One region of the Streptomyces collinus genome, then DNA from elsewhere that is predicted to be linked to it. Evidence: riboswitches for the same ligand, from Rfam matches in the RefSeq annotation. Region 1 holds a riboswitch; the other holds the start of a gene.

Region 1 (14,122 bases):
CGCCGACTCCTCCAGGGTGACCCGCAAGCACCTGGACACCCTGGTGAAGACGGCTCCGACCGCCGCCAAGGGCGCCCGCGCGGCATCCGGCACGCTGAACGACGTCTACGCCCGGCGCTGCGACGACCCCGTCCTGCCCGACGCGGCCTGCTCCGACCTGAAGAAGGCCAAGGACGCCGCCGCCGACGTCACCACCATCGCGGACGACGTCAACACAGTGATCGCAAACCAGGACGGCGACCTGGACAAGCTCGACAAGAACCTCGCCACCCTCCAGAAGCAGTCGCAGGCCCTCGCGAACCGTGCCCCGCACCTCTCCGAGGACCTCACCGACGCCGTCAAGAAGATCAACAAGCTCAACGACGGGGCGGCCGAGGTCGCCGCCGGGGCGAAGAAGCTGCACAAGGGCATCGGCACGGCCAAGACCGGTGCCGTCGGCCTGGACAAGGGCGTCGGCAAGCTGAAGACGGGCGCCGACGACCTCAACGGCGGCATCTACAAGCTCGTCGGAGGTTCCGGGAAGCTCGCCGGCGGCCTGCACGACGGGGCGGAGAAGATCCCCGACTACGACGAGCAGGACCGCGACCGGCGCACCGAGGTCATGGCCGACCCCGTCCGGCTCGCATCCCAGGACCTGCACAAGGCGCCCAACTACGGCACCGGGTTCGCGCCGTACTTCATCCCGCTGTCCCTGTGGGTGGGCGCGATGGTGGCGTACATGCTGATCGCGCCCATGAACCGGCGGGCCTTGGCGGCGGGCGCGCCGGCGTGGCGGATCGCGCTGGCGGGCTGGCTGCCGGTGGTGGCGATCGGGGTGCTGCAGACGGTGGCGCTGATGTCGGTGCTGCACTGGGCGGTCGGCCTGGAGATGGCACGGGCTGCCGGGACGGTGGGCTTCCTGTTCCTGGTGACGGCGTGCTTCGCGGCGATCGTGCAGTGGCTGAACGCGCGCTTCGGGGCTGCGGGCCGGATCCTGGTCCTCGCGCTGCTGATGCTCCAGCTGACCTCGGCGGGCGGCACGTACCCCGTGCAGACCAGCCCCGGGTTCTTCAACGCGCTCCACCCGTTCCTGCCGATGAGCTACGTCGTCGAGGCCCTGAGGCGGCTCATCACGGGCGGTGGTCTCGAACCGGTGTGGCACGGGTGCGTGGTGCTGACGGCGTTCACCGCGGGCGCCCTCGCGCTGACCGCCGTGGCGGCCCGGCGGCGCCAGGTGTGGACGCTGGACCGGCTGCACCCGGAACTGAGCCTGTGAGCCCCGCCGCCGCGCCCGCCGGCGCCCCCGCCGTCACGTCCCCCGGAAAGGTTCCTGTGACAATCAGGGCCATGGAAAGCAGCAGTGCCGCGTCGGGCGGCAGCACGCGCCGCGAGGCCACCCGGCAGAAGCTCTACGAGGCGGCCGTCACGCTCATCGCCGAGCAGGGGTTCTCCGCCACGACCGTGGACGAGATCGCCGAGCGTGCCGGGGTCGCGAAGGGCACGGTCTACTACAACTTCGCGAGCAAGTCCGTCCTCTTCGAGGAACTGCTGCGGCACGGAGTGGGTCTGCTGACCGCCTCCCTGCGGGAAGCGGCCGAGCGGACCGCGCGGGAGGGCGGCAGCAAGGTCGACGCCCTGGACGCGATGATCCGCGCGGGGCTGGTCTTCATCGACCGCTACCCGGCCTTCACCCAGCTGTACGTGGCCGAGTTGTGGCGCACCAACCGGGCGTGGCAGTCCACGCTGATGGTGGTCCGGCAGCAGGCCGTCGCGGTCGTGGAGGACGTCCTGCGCGAGGGTGTCGGCAACGGCGAGTTCAGCGAGGAGATCGACGTGCCGCTGACGGCGGCGGCACTGGTCGGCATGGTCCTGGTCGCCGCGCTCGACTGGAAGTCGTTCCAGCCGGAGCGTTCCCTGGACGACGTCCACGCGGCCCTGTCGCGGCTGCTCCAGGGGCGGGTCAGCGGCTGCCGCTGACCCCGCCTGCGGCGAGCGTGCGAAGGCGCCGGTCCGCTGTGGCCGCGTCCCCCGCGGGCCACCTCGAACCGGCGCCTTCCGTGCTCCCCCGTTTCCTGCTCCCCCGTACGTTCCCCCCGCAGGACCCCCGTTGCGGTCGTCCCCCGGTTATCCCCCGGTTCTCCCCCGTGCCTCGCTCCCGCCGACACCGCCGGCGGAAGGAGCGGATCGTGGGCCGGCTCCGTTCCGGCGCCCCGTGTCGCCGGTGCCGGAGCCGTGCCCCTTTCCGTGTCTCCACTCTCCCGTCCGCGCAGGTCGTCCCCCATCCGCGCGCGTACTCAACTCCCCGGCTAGGTACGGATACTCAGTCCTGCGCACGCGGCACCACAGCGCTGTGCCGCCGCCTGGTCACGATCACCTCCGCGCCCGTACTCGGAGGCCACCGGCAGGGGCCGTCGGGAGGTAGCGGCAGGGGGCCGTCGGCGGAGGCTGTCGGTGGAGGCCGATAAAGTCGCCGCATGGCACGGATTGCGGTGATCGGCGCCGGGATGGGCGCGCTGACGGCTGCCGCCCGGCTGGCCGTCGCGGGCCACCGGGTGGCGGTGTACGAGCGGACGGACACCTACGGCGGAGCGCTGCGCCGCTTCGAGCGCGACGGCTTCTCCTTCGACACCGGCCCCGCCCTGCTGCCGCTGCCGGCCGTCTATCGCGACCTGTTCGTCAAGACCGGCAAGGAGCCGCTGGAGTCCTGCGTCGAGCTGGTCCAGGTCGATCCGTCGTCCCGGCACGTGTTCGCGGACGGCACGGCGGTGTCGCTGCCGAACGCCTCGCGCGCGGGCGTCGTCGCCGCCCTGGACGAGGGGCTCGGCGCGGGCGCCGGGAAGCGCTGGGGCGACTTCCTGGTCAGGGCCCGCGAGGCCTGGGACCGGACCCGCCGGCCGCTGCTGGAGGAGCCCCTCTGGCCGAACTGGCAGGTGCTGGCCGAGCGCGAGCCCTACCCGTCGGTGCCGCACAAGCGGCTGCTGCGCACCCGCCGGGCCGGCACCCTCGCCGAGGTCGGCGCCTGGGAGCTGCGCGACCCCCGGCTCGCGGCACTCCTGGAGAGCCACGCCCTCGGATACGGCCTGGACCCCCGGGCCGCCCCGGCGAGCGCGGCCGTTCTGCCGTACATGGAGCACGCCTTCGGCACCTGGTACGTGCGCGGCGGCCTGCGCGAGCTGGCGCGGGCGGTGTACGAGCGGTGTCTGGCCCGCAGGGTCGAGTTCCACTTCGGCGCCGAGGTCACCGGCGTGCTGGAGAAGGACGGCCGGGCGTCCGGGGTGGAGCTCGCCGACGGGTCGGTCGCGGAGGCGGACTTCGTGGTCGCCGGCGTCGCGCCCGGCGTCCTGGCCCGGATGACGGCCGGCACCCTCCTGCGGGATGAGAGCGAGGTTCCGCCGCAGGGCGCCGCGGCCGGCCGGCTGACGCTCCTGCTCGCCCTGCGCGGCCCCCGCCCCGCGGGCACGGCACACCGCACGGTGGTGCACACCCCGGACCGCGAGGCCGAGCTGGAGGCCCTGTTCGGCACGGCTGCCGGGAATCGCCGTCCGACGGTCACGGTGCTACGGCCCGACGACCCCCGCCCGGCTCCGGCGGACCACGAGGCGGTCACCGTCACGACGGCGGTGCCCGCGCGGCCCGGCCCACCTCACGGCGACCTCGTGGACCACATGATCACCGCCGCCGAACGGGCCGTACCCGGTCTGCGCGACCGCCTCCTCTGGCATGAGACACGCACCCCGGCCGACACCGCGGACGAGACGGGTGCGGAGGGCGGGGCGGTGCCGGTGCCGGCCCTGGCGGCGGCCGGCGGGCAGCTGCTGCATCCGTCCAACGGCACACGGGTGCCCGGCCTGTTCACCGTGGGCGGCTGGGCGCACCCCGGCGGCGGACTGCCGCACGCGGGCATGTCGGGCGCGCTGGTCGCGGGGCTGATCGTGGAGGGGCCGGAGTTCCGCGGCTCGCAGTGAACGCGACGCCCCGGCGGGACCGAAGCCCCGGAAGACGCCTCGGCGCGACCTGCGCCTCAGAAACGGTACTGCTCGTCGAAGCCGTTGCCCTGCGGCTGCTGCCCGCCACCCTGGTACGGGTACGGCTGCTCCGGCGGCAGCTCCTGCCCGTACTCGTCGGTGTTGCGCTGCTGCGGGACCCACACCCCGCCGGGCGGGGTCTCGCCGCCGTAGGTGCCGGCGTACTGCTGCTGGCCGGTGGCGTCGTAGCCCTGCTGCTGGCCGTAGTACTGCTGGTCGCCGTAGGTGCCGTCGTACGTGCCCTGGCCGTAGTTCGACGAACCGATGTACGGGTCTGAATAGGCGGCGTACTGCTGCTGGCCGGTGGCGTCGTAGCCCTGCTGCTGGCCGTAGCCGGAGTAGTCGTAGGCGTAGGACTGGTCGGCGGCCTGGGCGGCGTACTGGTCGTGGGCCTGCTGTCCCGTGGCCTGGTACCCGCTGTCGTAGGTGCCGTAGGAGCCGGTGTCCTCCGGCATGGGCTGCGGCTCGTAGACGGCCGTGGTCTCGGCGGCCGTCGGCTGGTGAGCGGGGCGGGCGGGGGTGAAGACGTCGTCGCGGTCGTAGTCGTCGTCCTGGCCGTAGGCGGCGGTGTCGCGGCGGTAGGCGCCGGCCTCGTCGTCGTAGCCGCCCTCGGCCTCCAGGCCGGAGACCTCCAGGGTCGGTTCCTGGCGGCCGCGCTCACCGCGGCGGCGCTTGCTGCCGCCCAGCGCGGGCGCGTTCATCGCCCAGCCGGCCGCGAAGCCGCTGCGGAACGACAGGGTGACGTAGGTCTGCCCGACGGCGAAGGCGGCCGCGCCGAGGCCGATCACGACGACCGACGGGATCAGAACACCGACGACGACACCGAGGAACCCGGCGAAGGCCAGCAGCCGCCAGCGCAGCCGCGCCTTGTACTGCAGCAGCACCTCGCCCAGCAGCCACAGCGCGACGATGCCGAACGCGATGTAGAGGACCGCCCAGCCCATGTACGCCCCTCTCCCAGTGGCCGCTACGCAGTGTGTCGTATACCGATGCGAACGGTCTAGGCCTGCGATGGATGGTGCAGGCCAAGGTTTTCGTAGATTTCCAGTGTCGCGGTGGAGTTGTTGAGCGTGATGAAGTGCAAGCCGGGCACCCCCTCGGCGAGCAGCTGCGCACAGAACTCCGTGGCGAATTCGATACCAATGGAGCGTACAGCGGCCGGATCGTCTTTTGCTGTGAGGATCCGCTCTTTCAGGGCGGCCGGGAACGCGGCGTTGGTGAGGGACCCGATCCGCTCCAGGGTCTTCACGCTCGCGATCGGCATGATCTCGGGGATGATCGGGGTGTCGCAGCCTGCGGCCGAGACCCGGTCGCGCAGCCGGAGGTAGTCCTCCGGCTGGAAGAACATCTGCGTGATGGCGTAGTCCGCGCCCGCCCGGCACTTGTCGACGAAGTGGCGGACGTCGGTGTCCCAGTCGGCGGAGCGCGGGTGCATCGCCGGGAAGGCGGCGACGCCCACGCAGAAGTCGCCGGACGCCTTGATCAGCTCCACGAGTTCGGCGGCGTAGGCGAGACCGCGGGGGTGCGGCACCCAGTCGCCCATGGGGTCGCCGGGCGGGTCGCCGCGCAGGGCGAGCATGTTGCGGATCCCGGCGTCGGCGTACTGGCCGATGATGTTGCGCAGGTCGGCCACCGAGTGGTCGACCGCGGTGAGGTGGGCGATCGGGGTGAGGGTGGTGTCGGAGGCGATCGCCTCGGTCGCCTTGACCGTGCCCGCGCGGGTGGAACCGCCCGCGCCGTAGGTCACGGAGACGAAGTCGGGCGCCACCGCCTCGACCCGGCGCAGCGCGTTCCACAGGTTCCGCTCGCCCTTCGGGGTCTTGGGGGCGTAGAACTCGAACGAGTACGTCGTCTTGCCGGCCGCGAGCATGTCGCGGACGGTGCGGGCGTGGTCCGACCTGATGGATGCGGTGCCGAGGGCCATACCGGCAGGTTAGCCAGGGGAGGTCGGTCCCCCAACCATGGGCCGGGATTTGCCCGGATTGTCCCCTTGTTGTCCACCCCTTGGACAACCGTCTCGGCCGGGCCTGCCGTTCGGACAGGCCCTAGACCTCCCGCAGCCGCTTCGCGAACACGGCCGCCGCGGCCCCCGGGTCGTCGGCCTCGGTGATCGCCCGTACGACCACGACGCGCCGGGCGCCCGCTTCGAGGACCTGGTCGAGGTTGCCGAGGTCGATGCCGCCGATGGCGAACCAGGGGCGGTCGGTGCCGAGAGCGGCGGTGTACCGGACGAGGTCCAGGCCGGGCGCGTGACGGCCCGGCTTGGTGGGGGTCGGCCAGCAGGGGCCGGTGCAGAAGTAGTCCACGCCCGGCTGGACGGCGGCCGCGGCGGCCTCGGACTCGGCGTGGGTGGAGCGGCCGATCAGGACGTCGTCGCCGAGGAGCGCGCGGGCCGCGGGAACGGGGAGGTCGCCCTGGCCGAGGTGCAGCACGTCGGCGCCGGCGGCGTGCGCGACGTCCGCCCGGTCGTTGACCGCGAGCAGCTTGCCGTGCCGGGCGCAGGCGTCGGCGAAGAGAGCCAGGTGCTCCAGCTCCTCGCCGGCCTCCATGCCCTTGTCCCGCAACTGCACGATGTCGACCCCGCCGGACAGTACGGCGTCGAGGAACGCGCCGAGGTCGCCCTGCCGCTTGCGCGCGTCGGTGCAGAGGTAGACCCGGGCGTCGGCGAGCTGGGCCCGGGCGGTGGCGGCGGCGGTGCCGGTCATGCATGTCCCCCTGGGTGTCGTGGCGGGCGGGCCGGTGGGCCGGTCCGTGCGTCGGCGGCGTGCGGGCTTGTGAGCCCGTCCGTGCGTCGGCGGCGCGCGGGAGCGCCCGCGCGGGGACCGGCGGCGAGCGGCGCGGGAGCGCCGTGTCCCGCTGCGAACGCCTCGGGCACCCTACGCCTGCCCGCGGGTGCCGCCACGACCCCGGTGGCCGTCCCGCTGCTCCCGCGGGGACGCCCACCGGCCCGGACGGGCACGGGCCACCCCCGGGCCGTGGCCCCTCGGGTCACGGCCCCTTCGGGCGGTTGTTCAGGTCCGGCCCCGCTCGCACGGCGCCGGACGGCTGTCCGGTCGAGGCCGGGTCAGACCGCGAGCGCCTGGGCGCGGCGCTTCACCTCCGTGCCGCGATTCTCACTGAGCGCCTGCGCGGGGGTGCCGGGCAGGCTGGGGTCCGGGGTGAAGAGCCACTCCAGCATCTCTTCGTCCGTGAAGCCGTCGTCCCGCAGGAGCGTCAAGGTCCCGGACAGGCCCTTGACGACCTTGTCCCCGTCGATGAAGGCGGCGGGAACGTGCAGCGCGCGGTTCTCACCGCGGCGTACGGCGATGAGCTGGCCTTCCTTGACCAGCTGCCGCACACGCGTCACCTCGACGCCGAACTGTTCGGCGATGTCGGGGAGGGTGAGCCAGGCGGGGACGAGAGCATCGATCTTTGCGTCAATCTCGGTCACGGAAACCAGCCTGCCATCTGCCACTGACAGTCGGAAGTCGGCACGGTCCACGCGGGCGGACGCGCCGGGCCCGGCAGGGCCGTCCGGGCGGCCTGCGAGGGCGCCGGATGTCAGGCCTTCGCCGCCTTCATGGGCCTGGCCGGATCCGCCAGCAGCACCGGATTCATCGCGGTGCCCGACTCGATCAGGCGGCGGCCCTGCGCCAGGTCCCGGGGCCGGCCCACCGCCAGCAGCGCGACCAGCCGCTCGCCGCGCAGCCAGCAGACCGTCCAGGCCGGTCCGGCGGGGTCGCCCCGCCACAGGATCGTGTCCGCCGCCGCGTGGTGCCCGGCGTACTGGACGAACCGCCCGAACTGCTCGGACCAGAAGTACGGCACCGGGTCGTACACCGCCGGCGTCTCCCCCGTGGCCCGGCCGACGATGTTCACGGCGACCGTGCGCGGCCCCTGGAGGGCGTTGTCCCAGTGGTGGACCAGCAGGCGCTCGCCGTAGCGCCCCGAGGGGAAGGAGGCGCAGTCGCCGACGGCGTACACGTCCGGCACGGACGTGCGCAGATGCTCGTCGGCCACGATCTCTCCGTGCGAGCCGAGCTCGATCCCGGAACCGGCCAGCCACGCCGTCGCGGGGCGGGCGCCGATGCCGACGACCACGGCGCCCGCGGGCAGCCGCGAGCCGTCGTCGAGGAGTACCGCGCCCGGCTCGACGCGCTCCACGCGCGCGTGCGTCCGCAGGGTCACCCCGGCGTCGGCGTACCAGCCGGTCATCGGGGCGGCGACCTCGGCGGGCAGTGCTCCGGCGAGCGGCCGTTCCGCGGCTTCCACGACGGTCACCGCGCAGCCCGCCTCGCGGGCGGCCGTGGCGAACTCGGCGCCGATCCAGCCCGCGCCGACGACCACGATGTCGTGCCGCCGGGCCAGGACCGGCCGCAGCCGCTCGGCGTCGTCCAGGGTGCGCAGCAGATGCACGCCGGGCACGCCCTCCGCGCCGGGCAGCCGGACCGGTTCGGCGCCGGTCGCGACGACCAGGACGTCGTACGGCACGGGTCCGTCCTCGGTGTCCAGTTCATGGTCGGCGGGGCGCAGGCCCAGCACCTCGCAGCCGAGCCGCAGTTCGACGCCGAGGGCTTCGAAGTCGACGTCGAAGGCGGAACCCTCGGACTTGCCGAGCAGGACGGCCTTGGACAACGGGGGCCGGTCATAGGGCTGGTGGGGCTCGGCGCCGAGCAGGATCACGTCACCGGTGAAGCCCCGCTCGCGCAGGGCGACGGCGGTCTGCACCCCGGCCATGCCCGCACCCGCCACGACGACGCGCCGCGGCGCGGACGAACCTGGTTCCTGCGTCTGCTCGCTCACCTGATCACCATAGACACCTGACGAATTGTCAGTCAGTCCTCATGCTCCGTGACCTGCTCCACAACGCTCGTGCCGCTGCCCTGCTGGGACTCCCACTCCCAGGTCTCCTCCAGCCGCACCCGCCCGTCGGGCAGCTCCACGACCGCCGACACGCAGTGCCCCGAGGAAGTGGTCCCGTCCCGCTTGAGCTGGACGTACCGGAAGTCCAGCCGGTCACCTTCCCGGGTACCCACGAGATGGCCGCGTACGACGTCGCCGCCCGCGTACTCGGCCCAGATCTCGCCCTGCCGCTCGTGGTACGTGAAGCGGGTGCGGGTGCCCACCTGGCCCGGTGCCTGGTCGGCGACCGGGGCGAGGACGAGACCGTCGAGGGACCGGGACATGGACGGAGGCTCCCTTACTGCGGCACGGGGCATCGGGCTAGGGTGGCCAACGTAAAGCACTCGCGGGAGCCCGGACGCACCGGGCTGAGAGGGAGGCTGGCGGCCTCCGACCGTACGAACCTGATCCGGGTCATGCCGGCGAAGGGAGGGGCTGGACGCCCATGTCGCCTACGTCCACATCGTCGGACGTCCTCGTCATCGGGGGCGGGATCATCGGCCTGGTCACGGCCTGGCGGGCCGCGCAGCGCGGGTTCGCCACGGCCGTCGTCGACCCCGAGCCGGGCGGCGGGGCCGCACAGGTCGCGGCCGGCATGCTGGCCGCCGTCACGGAACTGCACTACGGCGAGCAGACCCTGCTCGGCCTGAACCTCGCCTCCGCCCGGCGCTACCCGGACTTCGCCGCCGAGCTCACCGAGCTGACCGGCCAGGACCTCGGCTACCGCCGCTGCGGCACGCTCGCTGTCGCCCTCGACGCCGACGACCGGGCCCACCTGCGCGAACTGCACGCCTTGCAGCAGCAGTCGGGCCTGGAGTCGCAGTGGCTGTCCGGGCGCGAGTGCCGGCGTCTGGAGCCGATGCTCGCGCCGGGCGTGCGCGGCGGGCTGCGGGTCGACGGCGACCACCAGATCGACCCCCGGCGGCTGGCCGGTGCCCTGGTCGCCGCCTGTGAGCGGGCGGGCGTGGTCGTCCACCGGACGTGGGCCGAGCGGCTGACCGTCGTACGGGACCGGGCCGCGGGTGCCGTGCTGGCCGACGGGACCGAGGCAGCCGCCGGGCAGGTGGTGCTCGCCGGGGGCAGCCTCAGCGGGCGGCTCGCCGGGGTTCCGGAGGACGTGCTGCCTCCGGTGCGGCCGGTGAAGGGGCAGGTCCTGCGGCTGACGATGCCGCTGCGGCACGGGCCGTTCCTGAGCCGGACCGTGCGCGCGGTGGTGCGCGGCAGTCACGTCTACCTGGTGCCGCGCGAGAGCGGCGAACTCGTCGTCGGGGCGACCAGCGAGGAGCTGGGCTGGGACACCACCGTGACCGCGGGCGGCGTGTACGAGCTGCTGCGCGACGCGCACGAGCTGGTCCCTGGCATCACCGAACTGCCGCTCACCGAGACCCGGGCCGGGCTGCGGCCCGGCTCCCCCGACAACGCCCCGCTGCTCGGACCCACCGGCCTGGAGGGCCTGCTGCTGGCCACCGGGCACTACCGCAACGGCGTCCTGCTCACACCCGTGACCGGCGACGCCATGGCGCACGTCCTGGCGACGGGCGAACTCCCCGAGGAGGCGCGCGCCTTCACGCCGAAGCGTTTCAGTCCCGCCACCGCACTCACGGAGCAGCCCGCATGAACATCTCCGTCAACGGCGAGCCCCGGGACGTCCGGCCCGGCACCGCTCTGGACAGCGTCGTGAGGTCGCTCACCGCCTCGCCCTCGGGCGTGGCCGCCGCCCTCAACGAGACCGTCGTCCCGCGCAGGCAGTGGCCCGCCACGCCGCTCTCCGAGGGAGACCGGGTGGAAGTCCTCACGGCCGTCCAAGGAGGCTGACCATGGCCGACGATCCGTTCGTCCTCGGTGGTACGTCGTTCACGTCCCGTCTGATCATGGGCACGGGCGGGGCGCCGAGCCTGGATGTGCTGGAGCGGTCGCTCGTCGCCTCGGGGACGGAGCTGACGACCGTCGCGATGCGCCGGGTGAACGCCTCGGTGCACGGTTCGGTGCTGTCCGTCCTGGACAGGCTCGGCATCCGGGTGCTGCCCAACACGGCGGGCTGCTTCACCGCCGGCGAGGCCGTCCTCACGGCCCGCCTCGCGCGCGAGGCCCTCGGCACCGACCTGGTCAAACTGGAGGTCATCGCCGACGAGCGCACGCTGCTGCCGGACCCGATCGAGACGCTGGAGGCGGCCGAGACGCTGGTCGACGACGGGTTCACGGTGCTGCCGTACACCAACGACGACCCGGTGCTCGCCCGGAAGCTGGAGGACGCTGGCTGTGCGGCGATCATGCCGCTGGGCTCGCCGATCGGCTCCGGTCTCGGGATCCGCAACCCGCACAACTTCCAGCTGATCGTGGAGCACGCGCGCGTGCCGGTGATCCTGGACGCGGGCGCGGGTACGGCCTCGGACGCTGCGCTGGCGATGGAGCTGGGGTGCGCGGGTGTGATGCTCGCCTCGGCGGTGACGCGGGCCCAGGAACCCGTACTGATGGCCGACGCCATGCGGCACGCGGTGGAGGCGGGGCGGCTGGCGTACCGGGCCGGGCGGATCCCCCGGCGGCATTTCGCGGAGGCGTCGTCGCCGACGGAGGGCAGGGCCGCCCTGGACCCGGAACGGCCCGCTTTCCAGTAGGGACTTGTCCACACGTCACAGGTCGGCTGCAGTCCCGCCCCGAAATCGGGCGGGGCGGGAGAGCTGTCGGTGGCGGCTCGTACACTCGCCTGCGTGGACACGACCCTTCAGGACCCCTTGGTCGGGCAGGTGCTCGACGGCCGGTATCGCATCGACGCGCGGATCGCGGTCGGCGGGATGGCCACGGTCTACCGGGCCGTGGACACCCGGCTCGACCGGGTCCTCGCGCTCAAGGTGATGCACCCCGCGCTCGCGGTCGACGCCTCGTTCGTCGAGCGGTTCATCCGCGAGGCGAAGTCGGTGGCCCGGCTGGCCCATCCGAACGTGGTGCAGGTCTTCGACCAGGGCACCGACGGCTCGTACGTGTACCTGGCGATGGAGTACGTGGCGGGCTGCACGCTGCGTGACGTGCTGCGCGAGCGCGGTGCCCTGCAGCCGCGCGCCGCCCTGGACATCCTGGAGCCGGTGCTGGCCGCTCTGGGCGCCGCCCACCGCGCCGGGTTCGTGCACCGCGACATGAAGCCCGAGAACGTCCTCATAGGGGACGACGGCCGGGTCAAGGTCGCCGACTTCGGTCTGGTCCGGGCCGTGGACACGGTGACGAACACCACCGGCACCGTCCTCGGCACGGTCTCGTACCTCGCCCCGGAGCAGATAGAGGACGGCACCGCCGATCCCCGCGTCGACGTGTACGCGTGCGGCGTGATGCTGTACGAGATGCTGACGGGCGACAAGCCGCACGACGGGGACTCCCCCGCCGTGATCCTCTACAAGCACCTGCACGAGGACGTGCCCCCGCCCTCGGCCGCCGTGCCCGGGATGGCGTACGAGCTGGACGAGCTGGTGGCCTCGGCGACGGCCCGCACCCCGGCGGTCCGTCCGCACGACGCGGTGGCGCTGCTCGCGCAGGTCCGCGACGGACGCGGCCGGCTGAGCGAGGAGCAGCTGGACGCCGTGCCGCCGCAGGCCCTCGCGGTGGACCACGACAACGGCGACGACCGGACGACCGTGATCCCGCGCGCCCTGACCACACCGCGCCCGCTGCCGGTGAACGAGGACGAGGAGGCCTCCGGGGCCGCCCTCGACCGCACCAGCCGGTTCGCGTCCCCGCCGCCGCCCCCGCCGTCCCGGCGCCGCCCGGGGTCCCGGCGCGGGCCGGCGGCGATCGTCGTCGCCGTGCTGCTCGTGCTGGGCATCGGCGCGGGCGTCTGGTACATCAACTCCGGCCAGTTCACCGAGGTCCCGCCGCTGCTGGCGAAGACGCAGGAGCAGGCCGAGAACCGGCTGGAGGACGCCGGTCTCGAACTCGGCAAGGTCGAGCACGCCTACAGCGACACGGTGGAGCGCGGCCAGATCATCAGCAGCGACCCGAAGGCCGGGGAGCGCATCCGCGGCAACGACTCGGTGAGCATCACCGTCTCCGACGGCCCCGAGACCGTGCGGGTGCCCGCTCTGGCGGGCCAGAAGCTGGACGAGGCGCGTGCCCTGCTGAAGGAGGGCGGGCTGGAGCCGGGCATGGTCACGCGGGAGTTCAGCGAGGACGTACCGCGCGGCTCGGTGGTCTCCGCGCGGCCGGCCGACGGCACGAAGGTGCGCTCGGGCACGGCCGTCGCGCTGGTCGTCAGCAAGGGCAGCCCCATCGACATCCCCGACGTCACCGGCTCGGACGAGGCCGACGCGAGGTCCGAGCTGACCGAGGCCGGCCTCAAGGTGAGGATCGCCACCGAGCGGGTCAACTCCTCCGAGTACGACAAGGGCCAGGTCGTCCGGCAGACGCCGAAGTCCGGCAGCACGGCGGCCGAGGGCGACACCGTGACGCTGACGCTGTCGAAGGGCCCCGAGATGGTCGAGGTCCCGGACGTGGTCGGCGCCAGCGTCGACGACGCCACGCGCGCGCTGGAGGGCGCCGGATTCCAGGTCGACGAGGACCGCGGTCTGCTCGGCCTGTTCGGCGACGAGGTCAAGAGCCAGTCCGTCGACGGCGGTGCGACGGCGCCCAAGGGCTCGACGATCACCATCAAGATCAGGTGAGGGGCACGGGCGGCGGCCCGCGGCCGGGGCAGGGCCGGACGCATGACACCCTGAACGGGTGAACAGTCAGCTGTCCGGCCCCTCCCGCAACCCCGTGGGCGGTCACGTCCCCGTGGCCGGCGGGCTCCATTCCGTAGGCCTGTCGTACGCCCGTGACCTGAAGGCGGAGGCCGTCCAGGTCTTCGTCGCCAACCCGCGCGGCTGGGCCACGCCGACCGGTAACCCGAAGCAGGACGAGGCGTTCCGCGCGGCGTGCGCGGCCGAGTCGGTCCCGGCGTATGTGCACGCCCCCTACCTGATCAACTTCGGCTCGCACACCGAGGCGACCGTGGAGCGGTCGGTGGAGTCGCTGCGGCACTCGCTGCGGCGCGGCCGGGAGATCGGGGCGCACGGGGTGGTCGTGCACACGGGCAGCGCGACCGGCGGCCGGGAGCGGTCCGTGGCGCTGAAGCAGGTACGGGAGCACCTGCTGCCGCTGCTGGACGAGCTGACCCACGACGACGACCCGTACCTGTTGCTGGAGTCGACGGCCGGGCAGGGCGCCTCGCTGTGCTCGCGGACGTGGGACTTCGGCCCGTACTTCGAGGCGCT
Region 2 (14,122 bases), 4.0 Mb from region 1:
AGGGCAACTTCCGCGCCACCCTGGAGAAGCTCCACGACCTGCCGATCGTCGGTGACGTCCGCGGCAACGGCTTCTTCTACGGCATCGAGCTGGTGAAGGACAAGAACACCAAGGAGTCCTTCAACGACGAGGAGACCGAGCGCGTCCTGTACGGCTTCCTCTCCAAGGCGCTGTACGACAACGGCCTGTACTGCCGCGCCGACGACCGCGGCGACCCGGTCGTCCAGCTCGCCCCGCCGCTGATATCCGACCAGTCGACGTTCGACGAGATCGAGCAGATCCTGCGCGCCACCCTCACGGAGGCATGGACGAAGCTCTGACGCCCGTCGCTCAGATCGTCTGCCTGGATGATCAACACCGGCCCCGGTGCCGCCCGTTCGAGTGAGAAACGGCGGCCCGGGGCCGCGTGCTGTCCGGCGTCCCGCCGCCCTCTGCCTAGCGTGCGAAGTGACCGATCGGCCCTACCTTCGTTCCCCCGCACGGGGGATGGCACGGGAACTACGGATCTGAACCGAGGTGTACGCGCATGGAGGCCCCGCCGGACAACGACGTGCTCTGGGCACACACCCTGCACTTCCAGCACGACGACGGCACGCCCGCGCTCTGCGGCGTCTCGCTCGGCGTGCGCGAGGGCGAGATCCTCGCCATCGGCGGACCGCGCGGCAGCGGCAAGACGACCCTGCTGCGGTGCCTGTCCGGTCTGGTGCCCGTCCGGCGCGGCGAGGTCTGGTTCAACAGCGTGCCCGTGCACACCATGGGCCCCCTCACCCGCGAGCGGCTGCGCCGCGACCGGTTCGGCTGGATCGACCCGGCCCCCTCCCTGGTGCCGGAGCTCAACGTCTGGGAGAACACGGCCCTGCCGCTGATGCTGCGCGGCACGAGCAGGCGGCGCGCCAAGACCGCGGCCCTGGAGTGGCTGGAGCGTCTGGACATCGGCGACAGCGCCCGCAAACGGCCGCACCAACTGGTGCAGGCCGAGCGGCAGCGGGTCTGCATCGCCCGCGCCCTGGCCCCCGCGCCGTCGGTGCTGTTCGCCGACGAGCCCACGGCGCCCCTGCACCGCGCCGACCGCGCCCAGGTGCTGCGCACCCTCACCACTGCGGCCCGCTCCCACCGCATCACCGTCGTCCTGGCCACCCATGACGCGGAGACCGCGGCCCTCGCCGACCGCACGGTGTCCCTGCTGGACGGGCGGCGCGTGCAGACGGTGCACCTGCCGCCGGTCGCCGAGCCACGCGAGCCGGAAGGCCGGGCGGCGTGCTCGCTCTCCGTCTGACCCGCGGCGCCCACCCCGCCGTCCAGCTGCGCCGCCTGATGGTCACGGCGGCCTCGGCGGGCACGGGCTTCCTGCTGCTGTGCGCCCTGGGCTACGCGCTGGGCCACCCCGGCTCCCCCGGCGCCGCCGCGCTGCGGCTGGCCTGGTGCGCGGCCCCGCTGGCCGCCACGGTGTACTTCGCGCTCGCGGTGGCCCGTACCGACCCCGGCACCAAGCCCCGCTCCGGCCTCGCGGCCATCGGCCTCGGACCGGTCCGCATGATGGCCGTCTCGGCGACGACGACGGCCCTGTCCTGCACGCTGGGATCGATGCTGGCCCTGCTCGTCTTCCTGCACCTGCGGGGCGACCTGACGGGCATGCCCTTCGACGGCGCCGCCGCCGACTCCCTCGCCGCGGGCCGGCCCCTGCCCCTGCCGGGCGCCCTGACCCTGCTGGCGCTCGTGCCCGTCGGCGCGTCGGTGGCGGTGGCCCTGGCCCTGCGACCGCGCGAGGCGGGGCCCGCAGCGCCCCGGGCGGCCCGGACGTACGGCCGCTTCGGCGCCTGCCGGCGCACCAGCACCCGCGAGACCTTCGGGGCGTACGGCTGGTTCGGACGGCAGATCGTCCGGCCCACGGACGGCCGTACCGCCGAGCCCGCCGCGAAGAGCGGGCCGCCCGCGGCCCGGACCGGCGGGTCGGCCCCGGCCCCGGCCGCTGGCCCCGGCGCAACGGTGAACGCGGTCGCGGACCCCGCTCGACCGCCCGCGGTGGACCTGGGCGCCATGGACCCGGGCGCCGTGGACCCGAGCGCCATGGACCCGGGCGCGGAGGGCGCTCCGCCCGCGGCGCCGCTCCCGGCCGCACCGGGAGCGGCCGGCGCACGGGGCCCGGCCGGCGATCCCGCCCAGCGGCTCAGCGCGCACGCGGCGGCGCCGGACGCGGCCGGAGCCATCAGCCCCGCCGGGGCCCTGGCCCGGCACCCGGTTCCCGCGGCGCCCGACGTTCCCGACGAGGCCTCCGACGCGGCCCTGCCGGACACCGTCGCCGCCCCCTCCGGTCTGCCGTGGGGCATCACCGTGCTGGCCGCGGGCCTCGCCGTGGTGAGCTACACGAGCCGTACCGCTCCGACACCCCCCGACCTCTCCTTCTCCGGCGCCTCCCCGGGCGTGCTGGCGGGCTGGGCGCTGTGCGCCGTCGGCCTGGCCCTGGCCGGTCCGGGCCTGACCCATCTGTGCGGACGGCTGCTCCAGTCGGCCCGCCCCGGTGCCCTGCGGCTGCTGGCCGGCCGCATCCTCATGGCGGAGGCCGTCCGCATCGGGCGCCCCCTGGGCGTCGTCTGCGCGGTGCTGTCCGCCGCCTGGGCCATGGCGCTGCTGCACGCCCCGGACGGGCTCTCGCTCGGCCCGCTCACCACCCTCGGCGTGCTGCTCGTGACCGGGTGCACCACGGCGACGCTCCTCACGGCGGCCGTCGAGGCCCGGCAGGCCCGCGCCGACACCACCGCCGCACTGATGCGGCTCGGCGCTCCCGCTACGGCGCTGCGCAGCGCCGCCGCCCTCCGCGCCGTCGCGCTGCTCGCCGTGTTCGGTCCGCTCACCCTGACGGTCGCGAAACTGGCGGCGCTCCCCCTGGCGCGCTGAGTCCCGCCGCGATCGCCGGAAGCCCGCAGGAAAACTCGTACGAAAAAATCTCCGCACGGCGATGAGTTCCGGGCCGGCGCCCGGTCTATCCCCGCGTAACGACACGGACTTGATGGGAGAGACCTCGCATGTACCAGCAGATGATCTTCGTGAACCTGTGCACCGGCGACCTCGGCGCCTCGAAGAAGTTCTTCACGGAGCTGGGCTTCACGATCAACGAGCAGTTCAGCGACGACACGACCGCCTCGGTCGTGATCAGCGAGACCATCGTGGTGATGGTGCACACCAAGGAGAAGTACTCGCAGTTCACGAAGAAGGACATCGTGGACTCGACGAAGACCAGCGAGGTGCTGATCGCGCTGAGCGCCGAGAGCCGCGAGAAGGTCGACGAGCTGGTCGAGAAGGCGGTCGCGGCGGGCGGTTCCGTCTCGGGCGAGACGCAGGACCACGGCTTCATGTACGGCCGCGCCTTCGACGACGTGGACGGCCACACCTTCGAGGTCGTGTGGATGGACCCGGCGGCCGTCCAGGGCTGACGGCGGCTGTGCCAGCATGGGCGAGTGCAGACGATGCCCGCCCATGCGGCCCACCACGACGACCGTGAGATAGAGACCCTCGAGGAGTTCGACGCCACCGTCTCGGCGCGCGGCACCCTCGCCGGACACCGCGTCCAGGCCGTCGACCTGACGGACCGTACGCGCGAGCTGCTCACCACGGACACCGCGGGCGCGGTCTTCCTCGGCTGCGCCATGCGCGAGGACGCGGACGCGAAGGTCCGAGCCGACGGCGCCCTGGTCTTCCCGCCGGTCCCGGGCCTGCCGTTCGACCCCTACCGCGGCCTGGTCTACTCCCCGGACGAACTCTTCGCGTCGCTGGCCGACGGCTACGAGGCCACGCCCGACGCCCTCGCCTACGCCTGGTTCCAGCGCACCAAGGCGGACCGCGACATCTACGCGTCGATGCTGCGCTCGGTCCACGACGACTCCGTCTCGGACGCGCTCGACGAACTCCTGTCCGGCGCCCGGGTCGTGGGCGTCATGGGCGGACACGCGATGGCCCGCGGCACCGAGGAGTACGCGGGCGCTGCACGCCTCGGCCGGGAGCTGGCCCGCGCCGGCTTCACCATCGCCACCGGTGGCGGCCCGGGCGCGATGGAGGCGGCGAACCTCGGCGCGTACGCGGCCCCCTTCGACGACGAGATGCTCACCGAGTCGCTCGAACTCCTGGGCAAGGCACCGCACTTCACTCCGTCGATCACCCAGTGGGCCTCGGCGGCCTTCGAGATACGCACGCGCTGGCCGCAGGGCGGCCGCTCGGTGGGCATCCCGACCTGGTTCTACGGCCACGAGCCGCCGAACGCCTTCGCCTCCCACATCGCCAAGTACTTCGCCAACGCCACCCGCGAGGACGGCCTGCTGGCCCGGTCCAACGCGGGTGTGGTCTTCCTGCCGGGCGCCGCGGGGACGCTGCAGGAGATCTTCGACAACGCGACGCCCAACTACTACGAGTCGCGCGGCGAGCCGACGCCGATGGTGCTGGTGAACCGCGTGCACTGGACGGAGAAGCTGCCCGCGTGGCCGCTGCTCCGGTCGCTGGCCCAGGGCCGCTCGATGGAGGCGCGGATCGCGCTGGTGGACCGGATCGAGGAGGCGCCGGAGGCGTTGAAACGTCTCGGCGGTTAATAAGACGGCAAAGCAAGTGCTTGCAGCCTGCATATGCGTTGACACTACTTATGCGACGCTTATAGACCTGAGAGCCTCCCGGTAGTGCTGATGTCCAGTCAACACTGCCTCAGCCCCCCGCTTTAGCAATCCTGTAAAGGACAAACGTGGCAGTTCTGTCCGTATCCCGCCGCGCACGTGCCGTGCGCGTCCTCGGTGTCGTCTCCGCCTCGGCCGCGCTCGCGCTCGGCACCGCCGGCAACGCGCTCGCCTGCGACATCAGCGAGTTCTCCGCCGAGGCGAAGTGCGACGGTGACAAGGGCGTCATCACCGTCACCGACGTCGACCCCGCCGGCATCCCGGCCACGGTCACCGTGTACCTGCAGAACAACGGCGCCGACGCGAAGAAGGTCGGTACGCAGGTGGTCAAGGGCTCGCGCGAAGGCACCACCATCACCTTCGCCGAGGCCTGGCAGCCGAACGCCGAGTACCGCGTCCACGTCAAGGCCGCTCGTTACGTCGACGAGGACATCAAGCCGAACCTCGTCACCCCGGCCACGGCCTGCCAGAAGGAGGAGGAGCCCCCGGCTTCGACTCCCCCGGCGACGCCGACCCCGTCGGCCTCCCCCTCCAAGCCCGCCGAGGAGAGCGAGAGCCCGGCTCCGGAGCCGTCGGAAAGCCAGAGCAGTTCCCCCGCGGGCAACGTGCCCGCCCCGGCCGGTGACTCCAACCTCGCTGAGACCGGTGCCGACTCCAACACCGGCATCATCGCCGGCATCGCGGCGGCCCTGGTCGTCGTCGGTGGCGGTGCGGTGTTCTTCGGCATGCGCCGTCGCGGGGCGAACAGCGACAGCTGACGCCCGCGGCACACCCATTGATGTGGCCCGTCCCCCGACCGGGGGCGGGCCACGTCCCGTCTCAGAAGGTGGCCCGCTCCAGCCAGAACTCCAGCAACTCCCGCTCGCCCAGGACCTCCAGCTCCTTGGCGTCGAGCGGCAGCCGGCGGTAGAACGCGAGCAGCACGAAGGTGAGCGGCCCGCGCAGCGCGACCGTGGCCTTCTCGTGGCCCCGGCGCCAGCGGACACCGTCCTCGGTGAGCTCGACGACCCACTCGGCGTTCAGGTCCGGCCCGGTGTCGGTGGCGTGCAGATGGATGCTGCTGCCCGGGCCGACCAGCTCCCTCACCACGTCCCGCGGCTCCGTCCGCTGCACGTGCTCCACGATCTGGAGCCATTCGTCGATCGTGTCGGCGGCGACCTCGGGCGCGACGTCGTAGGGCAGCCCGGCGGCGAGGGCGGCGTCGGCGCGGTGCACGGTGATCTCGTGCGTCATCCTGCGGGCCCAGAACCCGGAGCTCTGTATCCCGGCCCAGCCCCACACCTTCGCGTCCGGTCCGGCCTCCCGGAGCGTGGCGACGATCTGCTCGCCCGTCTCCGCCAGCCAGGCGTCCAGTGCGGCGGCGTCACCGACGGCCTCGGGACCGGCCACGCCGGGCACCTGCTCCTCGGGCACCTCCTCCGCGGCCCGGGTCCGCACCATCAGCTCCGCCCAGCGCAGCGCGCCGCCCGTGTGCCGGACGAGTTCCTCCAGCGACCAGTCGGGGCAGGTGGGCACGGTGCCGGACAGGTCTGCCCCGGAGGTCACCACCTGCCGCAACAGGGCGATCTGATGGGCGATTTCGTCGCAGTAGCGGTCGTGCGCGAGTGGCGTCATGCCTCGCACCCTAGGCGGGGACGATCAGCCGAGCACCACGATTTCCGCCGCGTCGAACTCCACGCCCACCTCGTCCCCGACCTCCGGTGCCGCCCGCAGCGCGCACGCCGCCTCCAGGCGCGGTGCGCCCTCGGGCTGGAGGCGCACGGCGACATGCGTGCCCCGGAAGGTACGCGCGGCCACCGTGCAGCGCAGGCCCGAGTCCGCGGGCACCAGGTGCACCCCGGCCGGCCGCACCAGCAGGGTCCGGGTGCCCTGCGGGGCGCCCTCCGGCACCGGCACCTTGCCCCAGGGCGTGTCCGCGGCCTCCGCCCCGACCGTCGCCTCGACCACGTTCTCGAACCCGAGGAAGCGGGCGACGAACGCGTCGGCGGGCCGCTGCCACACCTCAAGAGGCGTACCGGACTGGGCGATCCGCCCATCCCGCATCACCACGACCCGGTCGGCCAGCGCGAAGGCCTCCCCCTGGTCGTGGGTCACGGCGAGCACGGTCGTGCCCAACCGGCCGAACAGCTCCCTCAGTTCGACGACCAGCCGCTCCCGCAGCGACCGGTCGAGCTGTCCGAGCGGCTCGTCCAGCATCAGCAGCCGCGGGCTCGGCGCGAGGGCCCGGGCCAGTGCCACCCGCTGCTGCTCCCCGCCGGACAGCATCGCGACGGCCCGGCGGCCCGCGCCCGGCAGCCCCACCAGGTCCAGCAACTCCCCTACCCGCTCGGCCTGTTGCCGCTTCGGCCCGCCGTGCATCCGCAGCCCGAAGGCGACGTTCCCGGCCACGTCCCGCTGCGGGAACAGCTGGTGGTCCTGGAACATCAGCCCGACACCGCGCCTGTGCGCGGGCACGCCCGCCTGGTCGCGTCCGTCGAGCACCACCTGCCCGGAGTCCAGGGGCTGTAGCCCGGCCACCGCCCGCAGCAGGGTCGACTTGCCGCTGCCGCTGGGCCCGAGCACACACACGATCTCGTGCTCGGCGACCTCCAGATCGACGGCGTCCAGCACCGCCCGCCCGCCGAAGCGGACCGTCGCGGCGTGCAGAGCCAGCAGCATCAGAACTCCCCCGTCCGGTCCGTGCGAAGCCTCTCCAGCACCAGCAGGGCCACGGCGCACACCACCATCAGAATCGTCGAAAGGGCCATCGCCTGGCCGTAGTTGAGGTCACCGGGCCGCCCCAGCAGCCGGGCCACGGCCACCGGCAGCGTCGGGTTGTCGGGCCGTGCGATGAACACCGTCGCGCCGAACTCCCCGAGGGACACGGCGAAGGCGAACCCGGCCGCGATCAGCAGCGCCCGCCGCACCATCGGCAGGTCCACCTCCCGCCACACCCGCCAGGGCGAGGCCCCCAGCACCGAGGCCGCCTCCCGCAACCGGACGTCCACGGCCCGCAGCACGGGCAGCATGGTCCGCACGACGAACGGCACACCCACCAGGGCCTGCGCGAGCGGCACGAGGATCCAGGAGGACCGCAGATCCAGCGGCGGCTCGTCGAGGGAGATCAGAAACCCGAAGCCGACGGTCACAGCGGACACGCCGAGCGGCAGCATCAGCAGCGCGTCGAAGCCGCGCACGAACCGCCCGGCGTCCCGGCGGGTGAGCGCGGCCGCGGCGAGCCCGCCGATCACCACGGCGATGAGCGTGGCGGCGACGGCGTACGACAGGGAGTTGCCGATCGCCTCGATCGGCGGGACCAGGAAGACTCCGCCGTCCTCGCTGGTCAGTGCCCGGTAGTAGCCGAAGCCCGGCGCGCCCAGGGACCGCTGCACCAGCACGGCCGGCGGCAGCACGAGCAGCACGGCGACGGTGACGAGCACCCCGCCCAGCAGCGCCCACTGCCCCGCGCCACGCGGCCGGCGCGCGGTCACGGACGCGTCCACCAGCCGCAGCGCGGTCTCCCGCCGCCGCACGGTCCAGGCGTGCAGGGCGAGGATCGCCCCGACCGCGGCGAACTGGATCAGCGTCAGCACGGCCGCGGTGGACAGGTCGAAGATCTCGGACGTCTGCCGGTAGATCTCCACCTCCAGGGTGGAGAAGGTGGGCCCGCCGAGGATCTGCACGACACCGAAGGAGGTGAAGGTGAACAGGAAGACCATGAGCGCCGCGGCGGCCACGGCCGGGGCGAGGGCGGGGAGCGTCACCTGCCGCCATGCCTTCAGCTGGGACGCCCCGAGCATCCGTGCGGCCTCCTCCTGCCGCGGGTCGAGCTGCGCCCAGAGCCCGCCGACCGTCCGGACGACGACGGCATAGTTGAAGAAGACGTGCGCGAGCAGGATCGCCCACACAGTGGTGTCCAGGCGTACGCCCCACAGGTCGTCGAGCAGCCCGCCCCGCCCGACCAGCGCCAGAAAGGCCGTACCGACGACGACCGTCGGCAGCACGAACGGCACGGTCACGACCGCCCGCAGGACGTGCTTGCCCGGGAAGTCGAAACGCGCGAAGACATACGCGCCGGGAAGCGCGACGATCAGCGTGAGCGCGGTGGAGACCAGCGCCTGCCAGGTGGTGAACCACAGCACGTGCCGGACGTCGGACTGCGCCAGCACCTCCCCGATCCGCCCGAGGTGCCAGGTCCCGTCGGTCTTCAGACCGCGCGCGACGATCGCGGCGACGGGGTAGGCGAAGAAGACCGCGAAGAACGCGACGGGCGCGGCCAGCAGAGCGAACCGCGCCGCCGCGCCCCGCTTGCGCGCGACTACTTCAGTACGAGTGAGGTCCACGACTTGACCCACTGGTCACGGTGGTCAGCGATCTTCGCCGGGGCCATGGTCTCCGGGTCCTTCGCCTGCGGCCCGTACTTCACGAACTCCGGCGGCACCTGGGCGCCCTCGCGCACCGGGTACACGAACATGTTCATCGGCATGTCCTCCTGGAACCTCTCGCTGATGAGGAAGTCGAGGAGGGCCTTGCCGCCCTTGGTGTTCTTGGCGTTGCTGAGCAGCCCCGCGTACTCGACCTGCCGGAAGCAGGTGCCCTCGGCGACCCCGGTCGGGGCGGTGCTCGGCCTCGGGTCTGCGAAGACGACCTCGGCGGGCGGCGAGGAGGCGTACGACACGACGAGCGGCCGGTCGCCCTTGGCCTTCTTCCCGCCGGCCGAGCCGGAGAACTCCTCGTTGTAGGCCTGCTCCCAGCCGTCGACGACCTTCACGCCGTTGGCCTTGAGCTTCTTCCAGTAGCCCTCCCAGCCGTCGTCGCCGTACTGCGCGGCCGTGCCGAGCAGGAAGCCGAGGCCGGGCGAGGAGGCGGAGGCGTTCTCGGTCACCAGCAGGTTCTTGTACTGGGGCTCGACCAGGTCGTCGAAGCTCTTCGGCGGCTCCAGCTTGTGGTCGGCGAAGTACTTCTTGTCGTAGTTGACGCAGATGTCGCCGGTGTCGATGGGGGTGACGCGGTGCTCGTCCCGGTCGACCCGGTAATCGGCCTTGATCCGCTCGGACCCCTTCGCCTCGTACGACTGGAACAGGTCGTTGTCGAGGGCGCGGGACAGCAGGGTGTTGTCGACGCCGAAGAAGACGTCGCCCTGCGGGTTGTCCTTGGTCAGGATGGCCTTGTTCACGGCCTGCCCGGCGTCGCCGTCCTTGAGGACCCGGACCTTGTACCCGGACTGCTTCTCGAAGGCCGCGATGACGTCCTTGGACGCGGCCCACGAGTCGTGGCTGACGAGCGTCACGGTCTTGGAGTCGCCGGACCCCTGGCCGCCGTCGGACGACCCGCACGCGGCGAGCGTGCCGGCCATGCCGAGACCGACGACCGCCGCCGTCAGCCGCTTGGTGTTGTTGCCCACTGGATTCCTCCTGGAGTGACCAGGAGAAGACGCGGCCCCGCCCGGGACTTCCGGGGTCCCGGGCAGGGCGCAACAGCTCGAGTGATGACCGATCTCCCTACCCAGAATGACCTGGGCCAGGTTCGGAGGGTCTGCGGCCGTGTGCCGCACTCTCAGCGCTGTGGCGCTCCCCTGTCGGAATATGCAGATGTTCTTACGGCGGTCAGACTACCGTTCGGTGGCCGCGAGCTGACCACACGCCCCGTCGATCTCCTGACCACGGGTGTCCCGGATCGTCACCGGCACACCATGAGCGGCGATCGCCTCCACGAACGCCTTCTCGTCCTCGGGCCGGGAGGCGGTCCACTTGGAACCGGGCGTCGGGTTCAGCGGGATCAGGTTCACGTGCACGGGCTTGCCCTTGAGCAGCCGCCCGAGCCGGTCGCCCCGCCACGCCTGGTCGTTGATGTCCCGGATCAGCGCGTACTCGATGGACAGCCGGCGCCCGGACTTGGCGCTGTACTCGAAGCCGGCGTCCAGCACCTCCCGGACCTTCCAGCGGGTGTTCACCGGCACGAGGGTGTCGCGCAGCTCGTCGTCGGGGGCGTGCAGCGAGATGGCGAGGCGGCACTTGAAGCCCTCGTCGGCGAACCGGTGGATGGCCGGGACGAGACCGACGGTGGAGACGGTGATGCCGCGCTGGGACAGGCCGAGGCCGTCGGGTTCGGGGTCGGTGAGCCGGCGGATGGATCCGATGACCCGGTTGTAGTTGGCGAGCGGCTCGCCCATGCCCATGAAGACGATGTTGCTGAGCCGCGCGGGCCCGCCAGGGACCTCCCCGTCGCGCAGGGCCCGCATCCCGTCCACGATCTGGTGGACGATCTCGGCGGTGGACAGATTCCGGTCGAGCCCCGCCTGCCCGGTCGCACAGAACGGGCAGTTCATCCCGCACCCGGCCTGGGAGCTGATGCACATGGTCACCCGGTCCGGGTAGCGCATCAGGACGGACTCGACGAGCGTCCCGTCGAACAGCCGCCACAGCGTCTTGCGGGTGGTGCCCTGGTCGGTCGACAGATGCCGCACGACGGTCATCAGCTCGGGCAGCAGCGCCTCCTGCAGCCGCCCCCGGGCACCGGCCGGAATATCGGTCCACTGCTCCGGATCATGCGCGTACCGCGCGAAGTAGTGCTGCGAGAGCTGCTTGGCACGAAACGGCTTCTCCCCGACAGCGGCAACGGCCTCCTTGCGCTCGGCAGGAGTGAGATCGGCAAGATGCCGCGGCGGCTTCTTGGCTCCGCGGGGGGCGACGAAAGTGAGTTCTCCGGGCTTCGGCATAACCCTCCCAGTGTCGCAGATCAACTCGGCGGGCCCAGGCCAGAGCTGGGTGGGGACGGTCACCCGTGATCGCCGTCTGTCGTCGTTGGTCGGCCTCGCACGGCCCAGCGACGACCCAGGGGGCTCGGCGGTCGCGATCGCTGCCTTGTAAGCCTGGCGGCGTGAGGCGGGATACGTGGTTCGTTGCGGCAGCGGTGAGTCACCCCTGCGACTGGCGGCCCACGCCATGGTTGACCGCTGGATATGGCATGACCGGCGCCGACAGCGCATAGGCACTTGGTGCCATATTCGCAAACAAGCCACAACGTCAGCAAGCCGCAGATAGGATCTGAGTCCGCTATCGGCGAGGGAGTGCCGCTTGATTCTGCGCGAATTCTTGTACGTAGACACCGATAAGGTCCGGGCCATGCTCGCTCAGCTCGACGGCGGAGTGCCGGAAGAGGAACGAGAAACAAGCAGTCAGAAAAAGCGATACACGATAGGCCCGAGGAGCGTTGCTCAGCACTTGTAAGTCGCCGGAAATGAGCGCTACACGCAAAAATCTCTCGGCGACGCCATCTTCCCCACATTGGAATCGGCGTTGGAGTCGGAAGGCCTGCTCCGAGATATTTCAGAGGAGGCAGCAGATCCTTCCCAGTGGGATTCAGGGGACTTGGAGCGAATCGCACCGCCCGGTTCACTCGTGCGCATCACAGCAATGGGGTCACTCTTTGACACTCGGTACGCTGCTAGCGTTTTCTCAGCGTATGCTTCGGTCGCCCTCGGGCTACAGGGCATCGGGGGCGACCTCGCGGATGCACCTAAGAAGACTCCGCAAGGTAAGGGGAAGTCGGGACACCAGGGGCCTCGACCCAGGCCTGGCCAGGTGCAGCCGGAACGACAGCTAGAAGACGCCATCGTAGACTTCCAAGGCCCTGGCGGTTAGACGGCAATTCTCTCCGCTCGATTATCCGCATGGCCAGAGGAATCTTTGCGCCTGGACTACATATCAACCTCTCCCCGGTTGATTCGGGGAACGTGTTGATCGGGTCTCGGTTGCAAGAAGGGCGGCAGTATCTGGACACCGAGGCGGACATCCTCTTCGCGCGGTACGGAACGGAGCCACAAGAATGGACCCTTGTCGGTAGCGTGGGGAGCTACGCCCCCAAAGATACGACAGTTCCGGATTTCAATTTCTTCAACCCCGACGGGGCCGTAGATAGAGGGAAGTTCGCAGACAGCATCAATGGACTCATGAAGCATTTGGGAGGCATGGGATTTATCGACCTGCCCCAGCATCCCGGATTTTCGCTGATCCCTTTCGCTGTTTACCGTACAATTCCACGCAGTTCCAGCATCGTCGCTCTGCGCGAGTAACAGGCCGGCGGAGCGGCTTTGGGCTGGAGTTTCCATGGCTGAGTCAAGCGTCACCACCAGGTCCTGGAGCACCTGTTGGAAGATCGCGTACGCGGCCCCGGCCTGACCTGACGTAACGCTGACCTGCGGGTTCTCGGACCGTTCGCCGAAACCCCCCGCTGTTCCCCGTTGGCCGCTTCCTCATCGGGCACGCAAGGGGCACGGCGTCACTCGTAGAACCGCGCTGCGCTGAGGGCCCGTGCCATGAACGCCCAGTCGCCCTCAGGCGGGAGCTCCTGGCCGTGGTTCGCGTACCACCCTGGGGCATCGGCCACCCACGCTTCCAGAGCCTCCAGGAAGCTGCCCAGCGTCCCGTTCTCCCATTGGTCGCCGCTCGCTTCATAGTCCTGCCGAAGACGCCTCAGAAAGCCGCTTAGGGCTTCGCGGTCGCCAAGGCGCTCGTTAGGCTCCAGTGGGAGGGGCTCGCGCTCGTCTCCCCAGTCATCGAGTCTGAGCCTGACTTGGAAGTTGCGCTCCGCGTGATCGACCACGCTCCCACTGATAGCGAACCCCAGCGGGGGAGGGACGGTTCCGGGCGGTGAACCGAAGATCTCCGCCAGGCCCACCGCGTCGGGCACCCCGTCGATCTCTACGAACACGCCGAATGGCTGTCGGCCGATGACCTTGCCGGTCACGGCGGCGCCCACTGGCAGTGCGGTCACGGTTGCCGGCCAGGCCCGTCGTATGTCCTCGGGCGTCGGATCCCCCACACCGTTCGGCCACGTGTACTCCGTCATGCGCGCGTCCCCCGGTCATCGCGTACTTGGACCTCTGGCCTCATCCTTATCAGGTCGATCACAGGGGGCCGTCGACGTCGGTCAACCCAGCTTGCGCCTAAGAGCTGTCCCGTAAGTGATCTTGATTGCGATATCTCGGGTCGTGGCTGGCGTGAATACGGCAGCGGAGCCGTGCTGGAGTCCGTTCACCGGGGTGAGCCTGCGCGCCTTCGGCGACCGGTTCACGCCGACCTGGGTGGTCAGCCGGTGAAGGACTCGGGGCCGAAGCGGCCCCACGCCAGGAAGAGGGCTAGGGCGAGGTAGATCAGATCGCCCGCGATCGTCACTCTCTCGCCACGGCCAAGGCGCATGGTCAGCGCGCCGGCGAACAGCAGTACCAGTCCGGTTGCGGCCAGCGGCACCAGAACCGGCGCGATGTCGAGTGCGGCGGGCAGTATCAGGCCCGCCGCGGCCAGGAGCTCGACGGCGCCGATGGCCTTGAGGGCACCGGGGCTGAAGTCCTCGACCCATCGGGTGGCAGTGCCGCCCAAGGCGGCCAGCTTCTCCTTGGGCACGAACATCTTGGAGCTGCCGGTCAGGCAGACGGCGGCCATCAGTCCGGCGACCATCCAGAGTGCGAGGTTCATCATCAGCTCCTT

The links. A riboswitch is a leader RNA that binds a small molecule or an ion and turns the genes downstream of it on or off. The one in region 1 is predicted to bind thiamine pyrophosphate.
Region 2: linked by a shared signal. The riboswitch ahead of RFN52_RS29110 (thiamine ABC transporter substrate-binding protein) and the one ahead of thiO (glycine oxidase ThiO) in region 1 are both predicted to bind thiamine pyrophosphate.

What each region holds. Positions count from the first base shown of each region.
Region 1 is NZ_CP133771.1:2,336,099-2,350,220, forward strand. Features, by position in the region: gene RFN52_RS10490 (YhgE/Pip domain-containing protein) at 1-1,255, shown strand, start outside; gene RFN52_RS10495 (TetR/AcrR family transcriptional regulator) at 1,327-1,956, shown strand; gene RFN52_RS10500 (phytoene desaturase family protein) at 2,454-3,944, shown strand; gene RFN52_RS10505 (SCO2102 family sporulation regulator) at 4,001-4,948, opposite strand; gene metF (methylenetetrahydrofolate reductase [NAD(P)H]) at 5,005-5,928, opposite strand; gene thiE (thiamine phosphate synthase) at 6,050-6,709, opposite strand; gene RFN52_RS10520 (Rv2175c family DNA-binding protein) at 7,069-7,434, opposite strand; gene RFN52_RS10525 (NAD(P)/FAD-dependent oxidoreductase) at 7,545-8,786, opposite strand; gene RFN52_RS10530 (avidin-fold protein) at 8,819-9,169, opposite strand; TPP riboswitch at 9,222-9,333, shown strand; gene thiO (glycine oxidase ThiO) at 9,331-10,503, shown strand; gene thiS (sulfur carrier protein ThiS) at 10,500-10,700, shown strand; gene RFN52_RS10545 (thiazole synthase) at 10,703-11,500, shown strand; gene pknB (Stk1 family PASTA domain-containing Ser/Thr kinase) at 11,594-13,531, shown strand; gene RFN52_RS10555 (deoxyribonuclease IV) at 13,590-14,122, shown strand, end outside.
Region 2 is NZ_CP133771.1:6,345,960-6,360,081, reverse strand. Features, by position in the region: gene RFN52_RS29155 (aspartate aminotransferase family protein) at 1-320, shown strand, start outside; gene RFN52_RS29150 (ABC transporter ATP-binding protein) at 527-1,276, shown strand; gene RFN52_RS29145 (hypothetical protein) at 1,258-2,895, shown strand; gene RFN52_RS29140 (VOC family protein) at 3,024-3,431, shown strand; gene RFN52_RS29135 (LOG family protein) at 3,456-4,577, shown strand; gene RFN52_RS29130 (LAETG motif-containing sortase-dependent surface protein) at 4,724-5,413, shown strand; gene RFN52_RS29125 (maleylpyruvate isomerase family mycothiol-dependent enzyme) at 5,475-6,269, opposite strand; gene RFN52_RS29120 (ABC transporter ATP-binding protein) at 6,294-7,313, opposite strand; gene RFN52_RS29115 (ABC transporter permease) at 7,313-8,977, opposite strand; gene RFN52_RS29110 (thiamine ABC transporter substrate-binding protein) at 8,953-9,990, opposite strand; TPP riboswitch at 10,115-10,221, opposite strand; gene rlmN (dual-specificity RNA methyltransferase RlmN) at 10,246-11,352, opposite strand; partial or broken gene RFN52_RS40250 (DUF6414 family protein) at 11,711-12,277, shown strand; gene RFN52_RS29100 (hypothetical protein) at 12,307-12,708, shown strand; gene RFN52_RS29095 (DUF7660 family protein) at 12,915-13,484, opposite strand; gene RFN52_RS29090 (DoxX family protein) at 13,724-14,110, opposite strand.